DNA from 2 places in the Proteiniborus sp. genome. Region 2 is predicted to be linked to the other one. Evidence: a T-box and tRNA genes for the amino acid it is inferred to sense, from the RefSeq annotation. Region 2 holds a T-box; the other holds one or more tRNA genes.

Region 1 (7,265 bases), on a different contig from region 2:
TCTATTTGGGTGTAAAGCAATAGACACAATGAAAGATTTAATAACTAAAGAAGAACCAGAAATAGAAATAATCAGAAGCGATGAAGATGCAAACATTATGGATGACTCAAATTTAAGAAATACAGTTCTTTATTATCAGAACGAAAATGGATACCTAGTACCTGTAAAAAGAAGAATTCCTTGGGAGGAAGGCATAGCAAAAGCTGCACTTACAAATATTATGGATAGTCCGACTATAAGGGAAGATATTAGTAGTATCGGATTAAAACCATTAATTCCTGCAGGAACAGAAATAATAGGAATGTCAATTGATCAAGATACAGGTTTATGCAAGGTTGACTTTAATAGTCAAATCATGAACACTCAGTCAAAAAAAGATGAAGAAAACATGGTAAAAGGAGTTGTCTATACTTTAACTGAGTTTTCAAATATTAATGAAGTGCAGTTTATGGTCGATGGGAAAATTGTATCAGAATTAAAATACGGAACAAAAGTACAAAAGCCTTTGGCTAGGGCTGATATAAATGTGGTAGAAGACATAAGTGATGGGGTTTCAAAAGTAACAGTTTATTATAAAGGAACAAGTAATGGAGAATATGAATACTATGTTCCTGTAACCGTACCTACATCTGCTACTAGTGCAAATGTTTTGACATCTCTTGAAGTCTTGTTTGAGGGAGCACCTGAATTATCAGGTCTGTATACAGACATTCCAGATGGAGTAGAGTTCCAAGGTGTAGAAGTATATAATGGAGTAGCTTATGTAGATATACTTTCATATGACTTCGATATATTATCAGATCAGACAGTATTTAATAAAATGACTAAAAATATAGGCTTAACTCTAAAAGAGTTTCCAGAAATAGAATATGTAGAGATATTATTTGATGGTAAGACAATAGAAGAAGCAGGTTTAGAACTAGAGGCACAAGAGACTGTGCCAACATTTGCAAATGAATATTAAAAGACTACCACCTAGGTGGTAGTTTTTTAATTTATAAACTTATAGAAAAAAAACAAAATCTTTGTTATTATAATGAATAGTGGGAGACAATATTATTTGTAAAAACAATTGAAAGGTGAGTACATATGAGTAGAATAGATGGAAGAAACTATGATGAATTAAGAAAAGCTAGAATTACTAGAAACTATTTAAAACATCCGCAAGGCTCAGTTCTCATTGAAATGGGAGAAACTAAGGTTATTTGCACAGCAATGATAGATGATAGAGTTCCACCATTTATAAAAGGTACTGGTACAGGCTGGATAACTGCTGAATATTCTATGCTTCCTGGCTCAACTGTAACTAGGAAAGTTAGGGAATCTAGCAGAGGTAAGGTGGAAGGCAGAAGTCAAGAGATTCAAAGACTAATAGGTAGAGCACTTAGGTCTGTTGTTGCACTAGAGAATATTGGAGAAAGGACAATTTGGATTGACTGTGATGTAATTCAAGCTGACGGAGGTACTAGAACAGCTTCTATAACAGGTGCTTTTGTAGCACTAGCAGATGCTTTAAATAAATTATATAAAGAAGGAGTTTTGTCTTACATTCCATTAAGAGGTTTTTTATCAGCTGTAAGTGTTGGAGTTGTCAATGAGAAGGCCATGTTAGATTTATGCTATACAGAGGATTCAAGTGCAAAGGTAGATATGAACGTTGTTATGACTGGTAATGGAGAGTTTGTTGAGCTACAAGGTACAGGAGAAAAATCGCCGTTTTCACTTGAAAATTTGAATGAACTAATAGCATTGGCAAAGAAAGGGAATGAAGAACTTATAAAACTTCAGAAAATATCTCTAGGTGAAATAAGTAACTTAATTGGGTCACAAAGACCAGAAAAAGGAGAAACAGAAAATGAGTAAAAAGACTCTCATTGTATCAACTGACAACAATCATAAAATAATGGAAATAAAAGATATTATGAAAGACATGCCTTTTATCATATTATCGAAAACTGAGGCAGGATTTGGAGATATAGAGGTAATAGAGGATGGAAATACTTTAGAGGAAAATGCAACAAAAAAAGCAGTAGAAATAGCAAGAAGAACAAAGGCTATAGTCATTGCAGATGATACTGGACTTTTTGTTGATAAACTTAATGGAGAGCCAGGTGTTTATTCATCTAGATATAGTGGAGAAAATGCAACCTATAGCGATAATAACAAAAAGCTGTTAAAAGAGCTCGAAGGTGTTTCTTTAGAGAAAAGAACTGCAAAGTTTAAAACTGTAATTTCAATAGTCTTAGAGGATAAAAGCATTAAGCTAGTATCAGGAGAATGTAGTGGGAAAATAGGCTTTGAATCAAAAGGTGACAATGGCTTTGGTTATGATCCTTTATTTTTAGTTGATGGATATGAGAAGACTTTTGCGGAGCTAGGAGAAGAAATAAAAAATTCTATTAGTCATAGAGCTAGGGCATTAAGAAACTTGAAAAAAGAGCTTAAAAATATTATTGAGGACGAGGAAAATGAAAATAGCAGTAATAAGTGATACACATGGATATGTAGAACACTGCATAGATGCATTGGTTAAAATTGATGATATTGATTTAATTATACATCTAGGGGATTATTCAAAGGATGTAAAAGCTATCAGAAAAGCTATTGATACTACAATCATTAATGTAAAAGGTAATTGCGACGCCTATGATTTTGAAACTCCAGACGATGAAATTATTGAATTAAAAGGCAAGAAGATATTCTTAACACATGGAGACTTATATAGAGTAAAATATGGGCTAAATGATATATATTATAAGGCTAAAGAAATAAATGCGGATGTAGCATTATTTGGGCATAGCCATACATCAACTTTAATAGAGTATGAAGGAATTCTTTTCTTGAATCCTGGAAGCCCATCTTTACCTAGAGCAGGTACTTCTAAGAGTATAGGATTATTATATATAGATGATAATAATGTCAGAGGAGAGATAATAAATTTTTAGTGACAGGGCGTTAGTTTTTATTAAAGGGAAATATATTCCTATAAGAAAGTATAGAAAAAGTATTGACGAACGTGTTCTGTGGTGATATAATTTATTATTGTCAGTTGAAAATTTATTTGTGTTCGCAATGCGGGTGTTGCTTAGTGGTAGAGCACCGGCTTCCCAAGCCGGTTGTGAGGGTTCGATTCCCTTCACCCGCTCCACAGCTTCACAACTTTAATATCTGTTCTATGACAATGATTACTTTTTGTACCCATAGCTCAGTAGGATAGAGCAACGGCCTTCTAAGCCGTGTGTCCGGGGTTCGAATCCCTGTGGGTACGCCATTAAAATTATGGTGGATATAGCTCAGCTGGTTAGAGCGCCAGATTGTGGCTCTGGAGGCCGTGGGTTCGAATCCCACTATTCACCCCATAAGACCCATTAGCTCAGTCGGCAGAGCACCTGACTTTTAATCAGGGTGTCCCGCGTTCGAGTCGCGGATGGGTCACCATTAAACAAATGCGGGAGTGGCGGAACTGGCAGACGCGCTAGACTTAGGATCTAGTGTCATTGACGTGGGGGTTCAAGTCCTCTCTCCCGCACCATGCGGAAGTGGCTCAGTGGTAGAGCATCGCCTTGCCAAGGCGAGGGTCGCGAGTTCGAATCTCGTCTTCCGCTCCAATAAAAAAGCTAGCATAAATGCTAGCTTTTTTCTATATAATTTTAGTAATGTTGAATAAATAATAGACATACTTTAAATGTCGAAAAGTCAACTATGATGTCTAAATCATAAATATAATGTTAATTTTTATGATTCAAATTGACAAAGTATTACATAAAATATAACATACTATGTAAAGAATATAATATTTCAAATAAAGCACTATTAATATAAAAATATTTAGATAATGAATTGTATTCAAAAACTACTAAAGAAGTCTAATTAAATGAGTAGAAGTAACTTGAATAGTAAGATGCAAGTAAGAGTAATCGCCTCGAAAGGTGGTAGAAAACGTGTCTGATTCATCAATTACAAAACATGCCTTAGCAAACTCTATGAAGGAGCTAATGTTAGAGCGTCCTTTATCAAAAATCAATATTGGAGATATTGTGGAACGTTGTAATTTGAGCAGAAAAAGTTTCTATTACCATTTTAAGGATAAATATGATCTGGTAAACTGGATATACTATACGGAATTTGTATCTAATTTTCAAAGGGGCTCTGATATATTTGGATGGGGGTTACTTGAGAATATTTGTGACTTTTTTTATGAAAATAAGGTTTTCTATTGCAACGCTTTACAGGTAAGAGGACAAAATTCCTTTTATGATTATTTCGGTGAGATTTTATCGCCAATTATTGAGATACACTTTAAGAATATATTTGAAAATGCCGAATATAGAGGTTTCTATGTCACATTTTTTACAGATGCTATTAGAACATCAATTACTAGGTGGCTATTGGAAGGTGCAGAAATACTTCCAAAAGAATATGTAGAGTTAATGAAGTCAGCTGTTACAGGAGTTGCAGTTCAAATTGTGAAAGATATGAATGAGCCATAGTAAAGGTGAACTATCTGTTACAGATAGTTCACCTTTGGCATAATCTGAGATAAAATTTCTGTAAGTTGTGCATCTCGTGTTTTAAAACCAGTAGTTATGTTTTCTTTTGTTGATAAGACTGTTCCATCATAAAGTATTTTAAAGAAGCAAGATTCGGTGGAAATATTACGGTCAACATGAGCTATATCCTCATAAAAGTCTATTAGAAAAATGGGATACTTCTGATTTGTCTTTGCATTTTTGATATATGATGATATTGCCTTCTCGGTTTCTAGGCTGCAATCTGCTGATTTTATTAGAAAAGCAAATGTACAATGTAACTCCATTATCTGTTTTATCCAATTTTCATTTAAGATAATACCAGCATTATTATCATCATATTTTAAATGAACACCAAAGAGGCATTTGTTTTCTAGCAAAATCTTGATTGCCTGACTAAATTCTGATGATATATTGAAGTTGTCAATGCAAATAGAAACAATAGTATTTCCATACTCTCTTAACTTATGAGCATGCTCTTCTGTTAATGAATTTGAATAAGTATAAACTATAAAAGCACATTCAGGATTTTTTCTGAAGACTTCTAACAATTCATCTATATAATCGGCATCGCAGTTTATGAAAAACATGTAACTATATATTCCAATTTTTTTTCCTTGTTGAATAATTTCTGCTATTTCAAGTAAAGTTAATGGGTCTTCAACTTTATTTTGAAAATCAAATACAATGGTCCATGGTATATTATATCCATTGTCTTTTTCATATTCCCTAATTTGTCTTGCGCCATCTGTCCAACTGTTTAACCCAATATTAATTCCAAAATTTTTTATTATATTATGATCCACATTACAAGTAATTCCAGAAATAAGCTCGTAGTATGGGCTATTTTCATTTGCTAGCATTTTTTGAGCAATTCTAAAAAAGTCTTTTTGAAAACGTCCTTTTGCGAAGTAATCTCCTAAATCTGTTAGATTACGAACTGTACGCTTTAAATCTGTTTTAACTCCGTATAATCCTTTATCAACTGCAGATTCTATCATAACTCGTAGTATTTGCTGATGCATTTAGAAGTCACTCCATTCTCTTTTTTAATCTACTATATTCTAACTATAAACTTTTAAATTATTATTGTAAAGGAACAAAAATATTAAATGTGCAAAAAAGTAACAATATTTAAATTTGTGTAAAATTAGGACATTTTAGATTTTTGACCAATGAAATCCTCAAGAAAAGATTTTATAATAGTGTTTAATAGCATAAGTTTTATTTAAGTTTTGAAAAGGGGGAGAAAATTAACATGAGTGAAAAGACGATTATGGAGAATTTGCAGTCATTTGGACTAAAAAAGGTGATTAACTATCTAGACAGCGATCCTGATGAAAATATCCCTAAAATACTGGACTGGGTAGAAAAATTTGACAAAGAAGGTACAGTAAAAGGACAGCTTAAAGCTTTTCGAAATGTAATAGACAACCCAGAAGGAAACTGGTACAAACTTATCAAAAGCCTATGGACAGATGTGGACGATGGAGTAAGAAAAACTATTTTTGAAAACTTCATCATAAATGCTACTATTGTTGGTGGACAAAGGCAAGAAAGAACAAGAAAAGAAAATAAATGCAATGTTCCTTGGGCTATTTTGATGGATCCAACTTCAGCTTGTAATCTACATTGTACTGGATGCTGGGCAGCTGAGTATGGTAATCGTTTAAACATGGATTTAGATACTCTAGATAATATCATTAAACAAGGCAAGGAAATGGGTGTCTATATGTATATTTATTCTGGAGGTGAGCCATTAGTACGTAAAGCAGACATCATCCGTTTATGTGAAAAACACAATGATTGCGCGTTTCTTTCTTTCACTAATGGAACATTGATTGATGAAGCTTTTGCAGATGAAATGCTTCGTGTGAAAAACTTTGTTCCAGCCATTAGTGTTGAAGGCTTTGAAGAGGAAACAGATTTTCGCCGAGGAGAAGGTACTTACAAAGCAGTATTAAAAGCAATGGATATACTTAGAACAAAAAAATTGCCTTTTGGTATCTCCTGTTGCTATACAAGCAAAAACACAGACATTATTGGTAGCGAAGAATACTTTGATAGCATGATAGAAAAAGGCGCGAAGTTTGCATGGTTCTTTACTTACATGCCAGTTGGTAAGGATGCTGTACCAGAACTAATGGCAACAGCTCAGCAGAGAGAGTTTATGTATCATCAGATAAGAAAATTCCGAAATACAAAACCTTTATTTACTATGGACTTCTGGAATGATGGTGAATATGTAAATGGTTGCATTGCTGGTGGACGAAATTATTTGCACATCAATGCTAATGGCGATATTGAACCATGTGCTTTTATCCATTACTCAGATTCAAATATTCGAGATAAGACACTATTAGAGGCATTTAAATCACCACTATTCATGCAATATCATGATAATCAGCCATTTAACTGTAATCACTTACGTCCTTGCCCATTACTAGACAATCCTGGTAGATTAACTGAGATGGTTGAGAAATCTGGAGCTAAATCTACTGATATGCAGAATCCAGAGGATGTACATGACTTAAGCAGTAAATGCAAAGATGCCGCAAGAAACTGGGCGCCTGTTGCAGATAAATTATGGCAAAGATAGATTATTGGAACATGGATTATTAAAACACTCTATTGAATATATTACCAGTAGGGTGTTTTTTTCTGATATTATCATAAAATATTAATAATTAATTAAATTTAACATAATTGAGGTGATGAATTTGAAACAGCTTAATT
Region 2 (7,265 bases):
GCAAAAGCAAAATTATCCTTAACTATGAAGGGAATGAAGCCAGAGCTAAATGATAAGGGCTACATCAAGATAAAAAATGGACGTCATCCACTCTTAAATGTAGACAAGGTAGTTCCTATAGACATCTATATTGGAGATGAATTTAACACCTTGGTGATCACAGGACCTAATACAGGTGGAAAGACTGTTACATTAAAGACCTTAGGACTTTTCACACTTATGACACAATCAGGTTTACAAATTCCTGTAGACTATGGAACAAAGATGGCCGTTTTTAAAAATGTATTTGCTGATATTGGAGATGAACAGAGTATAGAGCAAAGCTTAAGTACATTTTCATCTCATATGACAAATATAGTAGATATACTAGATAATGTGGAAAACAACAGTTTAGTTTTATTTGATGAGTTAGGTGCAGGTACAGATCCTACTGAAGGGGCAGCGCTAGCAATGGCAATATTGGACCATCTATATAGCAGAGATATAATAACTGCTGCTACAACTCATTATAGTGAGTTAAAGATATACGCTCTAACAACACCGGGCGTGAAAAATGCATCTATGGAATTTGATATTGAAACCCTAAGTCCAACATACAAACTTTTAATTGGAGTACCAGGTAAATCTAATGCTTTCGAAATATCTAAAAGACTAGGGCTAAACGACTTTATTATTGACAGTGCAAGAAATCTTGTTTCAAAAGAAAATGTTGAGTTCGAAGATGTATTGGCAAGCATAGAAAAAGATAGAAGAGAAAGTGAGCATAATAGAGAAGAGACAGAGAAATTAAAAGAAGAAATCCAAAAACTTAAAAAAGAGCTTCTTGAGAAAAAAGAAAAAACCGACAATATGCGAGATGAAATTATTAGAGATGCAAAGAGAGAAGCTAGAAAAATATTAAAAGAAGCAAAAGAAGAGTCTGATAGCATTATAAATGAAATTAGAGATATTTCCGTAGAAATAGAAAAAGAAAAAAATAAAAAAATACAAGAAGCTAAGGACAAACTTAAGAAAAAAATTGAATCAATAGAAGGAGATATAACAGAAAATATCCTAGTGAAAAAGAATACTAAGCCACCAAAAAATTTAAAGCCTGGCGATAAAGTAACTTTATTGGGACTAAATCAGGAAGGCATAGTATTAAATGAACCAGATGAATCTGGAAATGTATTGATTCAAGCAGGAATAATGAAGATAAATGTTCATATTTCTACATTAGCAAGATCAGATAAAAAAGAAAAAACAGTGGAAAAAGCAACTGTGAAATCAATTATTAAATCAAAGTCTACTCATATAAAGAATGAGCTAGATTTAAGGGGTAAGAATCTAGAGGAAGCAATGCTTGATGTTGATAAATACCTAGATGATGTCTATATAGCTGGATTAAAAACAGTTTATATTATACATGGAAAGGGTACAGGTATACTAAGAGAAGGTATAACTCAGCTTCTCAAGAAGCATAAGCATGTTAAATCTCACAGACTAGGTAACTATGGTGAAGGTGGTACAGGAGTAACAGTTGTTGAGGTGAAATAAATGTATATAATAAGTGCATGTTTAGCAGGTGTAAATTGTAGATACGATGGCGGGAACAATTTTGAACCTCATATCGTCAAACTACTAAATGAAGGAAAAGCCATTTTAGTCTGCCCGGAGCAACTTGGAGGAATGACTACACCAAGACTACCTTGTGAAATTGTGGGAGATAATTATGGCAGCAAAAAAGTAGTGAATATAGAAGGAAAAGATTTTACAAAAGAGTTTTTAAAAGGTGCAGAGGAGACATTGAAAATCGCTAAACTGATAGGAGCAAAAGGGGCAATATTAAAGGCAAGAAGTCCTTCATGTGGGAAAGGACAAGTATATGACGGGACTTTCAAGAAAAGATTAGTAAAAGGAAATGGAATAACAGCTGACCTCCTCGAGAAAAACTGTATTAAAGTATATACAGAAGAAGATAATATTGATGACATAAAATAATATGGAGGTGTAGGGATGAAGAGATGGTTAGTATTTTTCCTTGTTTTAACGATTTCAATTTTCAGTTTGTTAGGATGTTCTAAAAATAAAGAAAGCAATAATGAAAATGTTGATATTGTTTCAGCTGATAACAGTAACAATCAAGTAGAACAGCAAGATAATAGTAACACTACAAGCAAAGAAAAATATTTAGACTTTGTAGCATATTTGAAGCATAAAGACATGCCATATATTTTTGGAGAGAGATTTGAAATCAAATCTGATGATCCGATCCTTAAAGAGAAGACCATTGAAGAATTAGCGTTAGAGAAACTATTTAATTATGATAAGGATAGCTTTATATCACCTGTACCTAAGAATACAAAGGTGCTTGCACTTGAGAAGAAGGATGGTACAGTCTATCTAGATTTGACTAAAGAGTTTATTGATAACATGCCTAAGGATGAGGACTTAACTCGAATGGCTATAGATTCTATAGTGAATACATTAACATTTTTCCCTGAAAATGAGAAGGTAGTATTTAAGGTAGAGGGAGAGACTGTTAAAGAGATAAATGGTATTAGCTTAGATAAAGATTTTATTTTCAGTAGTGAATTTATACCAGATAAATAATATACTTAAAGATATACATGCTCATCCTTTTAAATATGTGTAATTCTGAAAATGATAGAACATTATATTTTTAATTATATAAAATGAATGTATACCTCTTGAATTTAAGAAAAATATATGCTATGATTTAAAACAATATATAAGAAATTCAAAGATGAGGAAAGTAAGTTATACTAAATGTCATAGCGAGTCAGGTTGGTGGGAGCTGACACATAGGTATATCTGAAGAGAGCCTCGGAGAAGCTATCTGAAATGAGTAGGATATTGCCGATACCCAGCGTTAAAGGGCTAGAGTGGGCATATTTTATTGTATGTCAATTAGAGTGGTAACACGGGATTAATCTCGTCTCTTTCATTAAGAGACGGGGTTTTTTTATGACCTAACCCGATTGTTTCGGATGCTTTTCCGAAAGGATTGCAGATAGGTCAAACGTAACGAGAACCAAATTTGCACGACCGTAGGGAGTGAACAAATTTGTGTTTCGAGACTGCGAAAATGTTAGATTGATAGCACTTTGTTATACTGAACATATAAAAGTATCTGGTACTTAGGAAAGACTATCATAATTTAAAATTATAATAAAGAAATATAGAGGAGGCAAGCCATGATTGATTTTAAAAATGAAATTGGGAAATTAGTAAGTAAAAACTTCGAAAACCTAAATGAAGATACTATAACGGAACTTTTAGAAATACCACCAAACTATGATCTTGGTGACTATGCAATGCCATGTTTTAGATTAGCAAAGGAACTTAGAAAATCACCTAATATTATTGCTCAAGAGATAGCTGAAAGTATAAAAGGAGATACCTTATTCGAGAAAATTGAGAATGTTGGTCCGTATGTAAATTTCTTTATTGATAAAAAGCAACTTGCAAAAACTGTACTTGAAGAAGTTATAAACAGAAAAGAAGAATTCGGATCTGCTAATATTGGTAATGATAGAAATGTCATAGTAGAATTTTCATCACCTAACATAGCTAAACCTTTTCATATTGGTCATATAAGAACTACTGTTATTGGGCAATCTTTATATAAAATATATAAGTTTTTAGGATTTAATGCTATAGCTATAAATCATCTAGGAGACTATGGAACTCAATTTGGTAAACTAATAGTGGCTTTTAAGGCATGGGGAAAGACAGAAGAAGTTGAAAATAATCCTATTCCTGAATTGCTAAAATTGTATATTAAGTTTCATGAAGAAGCAGAGAAGGATTCTAGTCTTGAAGACGAAGCCAGAATGTGGTTTAGTAAACTTGAAAATGGAGATGAAGAAGCAGTTGGATTATGGCAATGGATGAGAGAAGTTAGTTTGAAAGAATTTAGCAGAGTATATAACATGTTGAATATCCAATTTGATTCTTATGCTGGTGAAAGCTTTTATTCTGATAAAATGCCAAAAGTTGTTCAAACATTAAAGGCTAAAGGTCTTTTAACAGAATCTGAAGGAGCTCAGATAGTTGACTTAGAAGCTTATAAGATGCCTCCTGCTCTGATTAAGAAAAGTGACGGCTCTACTTTATATATAACTAGAGATATTGCAGCAGCTATCTATAGAAAAGAAACATATGACTTCTATAAGAATATTTATGTTGTAGGGTCTCAACAAAACTTACACTTCCAGCAGTGGTTCAAAGTTGTTGAACTTATGGGATATAATTGGGTAAAAGATTGTGTTCATGTTCCATTTGGAATGGTTAGCTTAGAAGAAGGAACTATGTCAACAAGAAAAGGAAGAGTTGTTTTCTTAGAGGATGTATTAAAAAATGCAGTAGACAAGACGAAAGAAATAATAAACGATAAAAATCCAAATCTAGAAAACAAGGATGAAATAGCGAAACAAGTTGGCATTGGAGCAGTAGTATTTCAAGAACTATTTAATAGCCGTATCAAAGACTATACATTTTCTTGGGAGAGAACTCTCTCTTTCGAAGGAGAAACAGGTCCTTATGTACAATACACTCATGCTAGAGCTAATAGTGTGTTAAGCAAGGCTGAATATGATGTTACCGCAGATGTAGATTACTCACTTATTACAAATGAAGAGGCTATTAATGTCATACGGCTTTTATATTCTTTCCAAAGCACTATTATAGCAGCTATGGAAAAAAATGAACCATCCTTCATTGCAAGACATATAGTTGATATAGCACAGGCATTTAACAAGTTTTACCATGAGTGCCCTATAATAGTAGAGGATAAAGAACTTCAGAAGGCAAGACTATTAATTGTCTTTAGTGCTGCTACAGCAATAAAAGTTGGTCTTGGACTATTAGGAATAGAAGCACCACAAAAAATGTAGTGATACTATAAATCTAACAGTATAATAGAAATATTTGTTTAAGTCTGAATCTATAACGAATATTTCTATTTTTTTTGAAGGAATTAATATTTGGTATTCGTCTATAGTTATGAGTAAGTAATTAAGGAGGACTAAGAAATGCAGAAAAAGAAAATTGGTGTCTTTACATTTGCTATTACACTCATTTCGCTGGGCATTTTACTTCTAATGAGAAACTTTATAGATATTGACCTTAAGGCAATATTTTCTATTGTTTGGCCAAGTATAATCATATTGCTTGGAATAGAGATTATCATAACTAAAATAATACTATCTAGAAAGTCTGAAGAATTTAGGACTTATGTAGACCCCCTAAGTGTTATACTGTTATCAATAATAATAGTAATAATATCTGTTTATTCAAGCTTTAGTTTTAGCAAGGGATTTAATTTTTTTTCAATCATGAAATCTATTGATTTAGAGGATTTATCTAAAATAACATCAAGTTATAAAGATGAAGCAACTTACAAAAATTCTTTTAGTATTAATGCTAAAAACAAAGGAGAACTTCAGCTATTAAATAGCTTTGGAAATGTAGAAATTACAGATGGGCAAGGGGAAAATATAGAAATAGAAACAGAGATTAGAATCAGGTATAATGATAAGGCTTATGCAGACGAATTATCAAAAAGCATCATAAAGATAGATGAGAATGGAAGCAGTATCAGGGTATTATCTGACTTAGACAGTTCAAAATATGATAAGGATAGAGCCGGTGAAATAAGTGTTAGCTATAATGTTCGTGTTCCCGAACACATTAAAACAAATATTGAGAATATGTTTGGTGATATAATTGTAGAAAATATTAAAAAGAGCGTGGAAATTAGTAACCAACATGGTAATATTGAAGTGATGAACATAAATGGAACTATTAAACTAAAGAATTCCTTTGGGAATACAGTTGTAGATAGTATTGGAGAAAGTGTTGAAGTAGATTCTAAGCATGGAGAAGTATTAGTTAAAAATGTGGAGAGCAACACCAAAATATTAAACAAATTTGGTAGGATAGAAGCTAAAGATATTGGAGGTAACTTAAATATCGAAAATGAGCATGGGGACATCAAAGTTGAAAATATTAAGGGAGATCTCTATACTTATGATAAATTCGGAAATATTGAAGTAGATAATGCAAATAAGTTTATAAAAATAATCTCTAATAATGGGAATATATCATATAAAACTCATGAAGTGATTGAAAAAGGAGTAGAAATAGAGAATGAGTTTGGCAATATTGACATTTCTATACCTTCAAACCAAAAAGGTAGTTTCAATATTATGGCAGAGTTAGGAGAAATAAAGAATAGACTTGGTTTAAAAGTAACTGAAGGTATTACAGACCAAAGCATAAATGGTTTTATAGGCAATAGTGATGTTAAATTCTATATAAGAAGTAAGAATGGAAACATAAATTTTAACACAAACTAGCTTCTTGAGAATCGGGGTGGAATAATTGAATGAAGAACGTATAGTTTGTGAGCTTAAAGCTGGAAACTGTTCTGTTTTTAAGGAAATAATTGAGTTATTTAAAAACAGAGTTTTTGGAATGGCATATAAGTTTACCAATAATTACGATGAAGCTCAGGACTTATCACAAGAAATTTTTCTAAAGATATATAAAGAGATAGGTGGATTTAGATTTGAAAGCAAACTTTCTACATGGATATATAGGGTTTCCATAAATACCTGCCTTGACTGGAAAAGAAAAAACAATAAAGTTAAAATCCTAAGTACTAGTATATTAAATGGTGACGATGAAATTGTTGAGATTGATATTAAAGATGATAACCCGTTGCCAGAGGAAGCATTTATTCGTTCTGAAAGTCAAAGAGAAGTACATGAATTAATATATGGGCTTCCTGATAAATATAAGTCAGTGATCATCATGTATCATTTTAACAGTATGTCTTATCAAGACATCTCAACAGCGCTTAATATTCCTGAACGGACGGTTGAAACAAGACTTTATAGAGCTAGAAGATTATTAAAGGATGAATTAACTAAGCTAAGTGATAGGGGTGGATACAAGTGGAATGCAAAGAAGTTTTAAGTAAAGTTGATAAGTACTTTGAAAGCAGACTTAGCGATATTGAAAAATATAATATAAAAAAGCATTTAGAAAGATGTAGCAAATGCAAACAAGAATACGAGGATATGAGCTTTACCTTTAGTATTCTAGATAGTCACTATGTAGATGCACCAGATGATTTAGCAGATAAGATAATGATGAAAATTAGCAGCTTTGAAAACTCTAAAAAGAGGAGTACTAAGGTTTTAAGAAATTTAGGAGCAAGCTTTGTTGCCGCAGGAATTATGATTACATTGCTTAAT

What was found. The T-box of region 2 lies ahead of argS (arginine--tRNA ligase). A T-box ahead of a tRNA ligase gene usually reads a tRNA of that ligase, here a tRNA-Arg.
Region 1: it has a tRNA-Arg gene. The T-box ahead of argS (arginine--tRNA ligase) is inferred to sense a tRNA for this amino acid. The anticodon was not compared.

What each region holds. Positions count from the first base shown of each region.
Region 1 is NZ_JAWRHZ010000041.1:120,021-127,285, forward strand. Features, by position in the region: gene ABV008_RS08515 (GerMN domain-containing protein) at 1-964, shown strand, start outside; gene rph (ribonuclease PH) at 1,090-1,863, shown strand; gene ABV008_RS08525 (XTP/dITP diphosphatase) at 1,856-2,491, shown strand; gene ABV008_RS08530 (metallophosphoesterase) at 2,469-2,945, shown strand; tRNA gene ABV008_RS08535 (tRNA-Gly) at 3,075-3,148, shown strand; tRNA gene ABV008_RS08540 (tRNA-Arg) at 3,195-3,271, shown strand; tRNA gene ABV008_RS08545 (tRNA-His) at 3,283-3,359, shown strand; tRNA gene ABV008_RS08550 (tRNA-Lys) at 3,363-3,438, shown strand; tRNA gene ABV008_RS08555 (tRNA-Leu) at 3,449-3,532, shown strand; tRNA gene ABV008_RS08560 (tRNA-Gly) at 3,534-3,608, shown strand; gene ABV008_RS08565 (TetR/AcrR family transcriptional regulator C-terminal domain-containing protein) at 3,942-4,490, shown strand; gene ABV008_RS08570 (radical SAM protein) at 4,508-5,554, opposite strand; gene ABV008_RS08575 (radical SAM/SPASM domain-containing protein) at 5,788-7,128, shown strand; gene ABV008_RS08580 (TVP38/TMEM64 family protein) at 7,250-7,265, shown strand, end outside.
Region 2 is NZ_JAWRHZ010000003.1:12,529-19,793, forward strand. Features, by position in the region: gene ABV008_RS00225 (endonuclease MutS2) at 1-1,536, shown strand, start outside; gene ABV008_RS00230 (2-thiouracil desulfurase family protein) at 1,537-1,980, shown strand; gene ABV008_RS00235 (GerMN domain-containing protein) at 1,996-2,592, shown strand; T-box leader at 2,735-2,946, shown strand; gene argS (arginine--tRNA ligase) at 3,198-4,898, shown strand; gene ABV008_RS00245 (DUF4097 family beta strand repeat-containing protein) at 5,037-6,362, shown strand; gene ABV008_RS00250 (RNA polymerase sigma factor) at 6,388-6,984, shown strand; gene ABV008_RS00255 (zf-HC2 domain-containing protein) at 6,963-7,265, shown strand, end outside.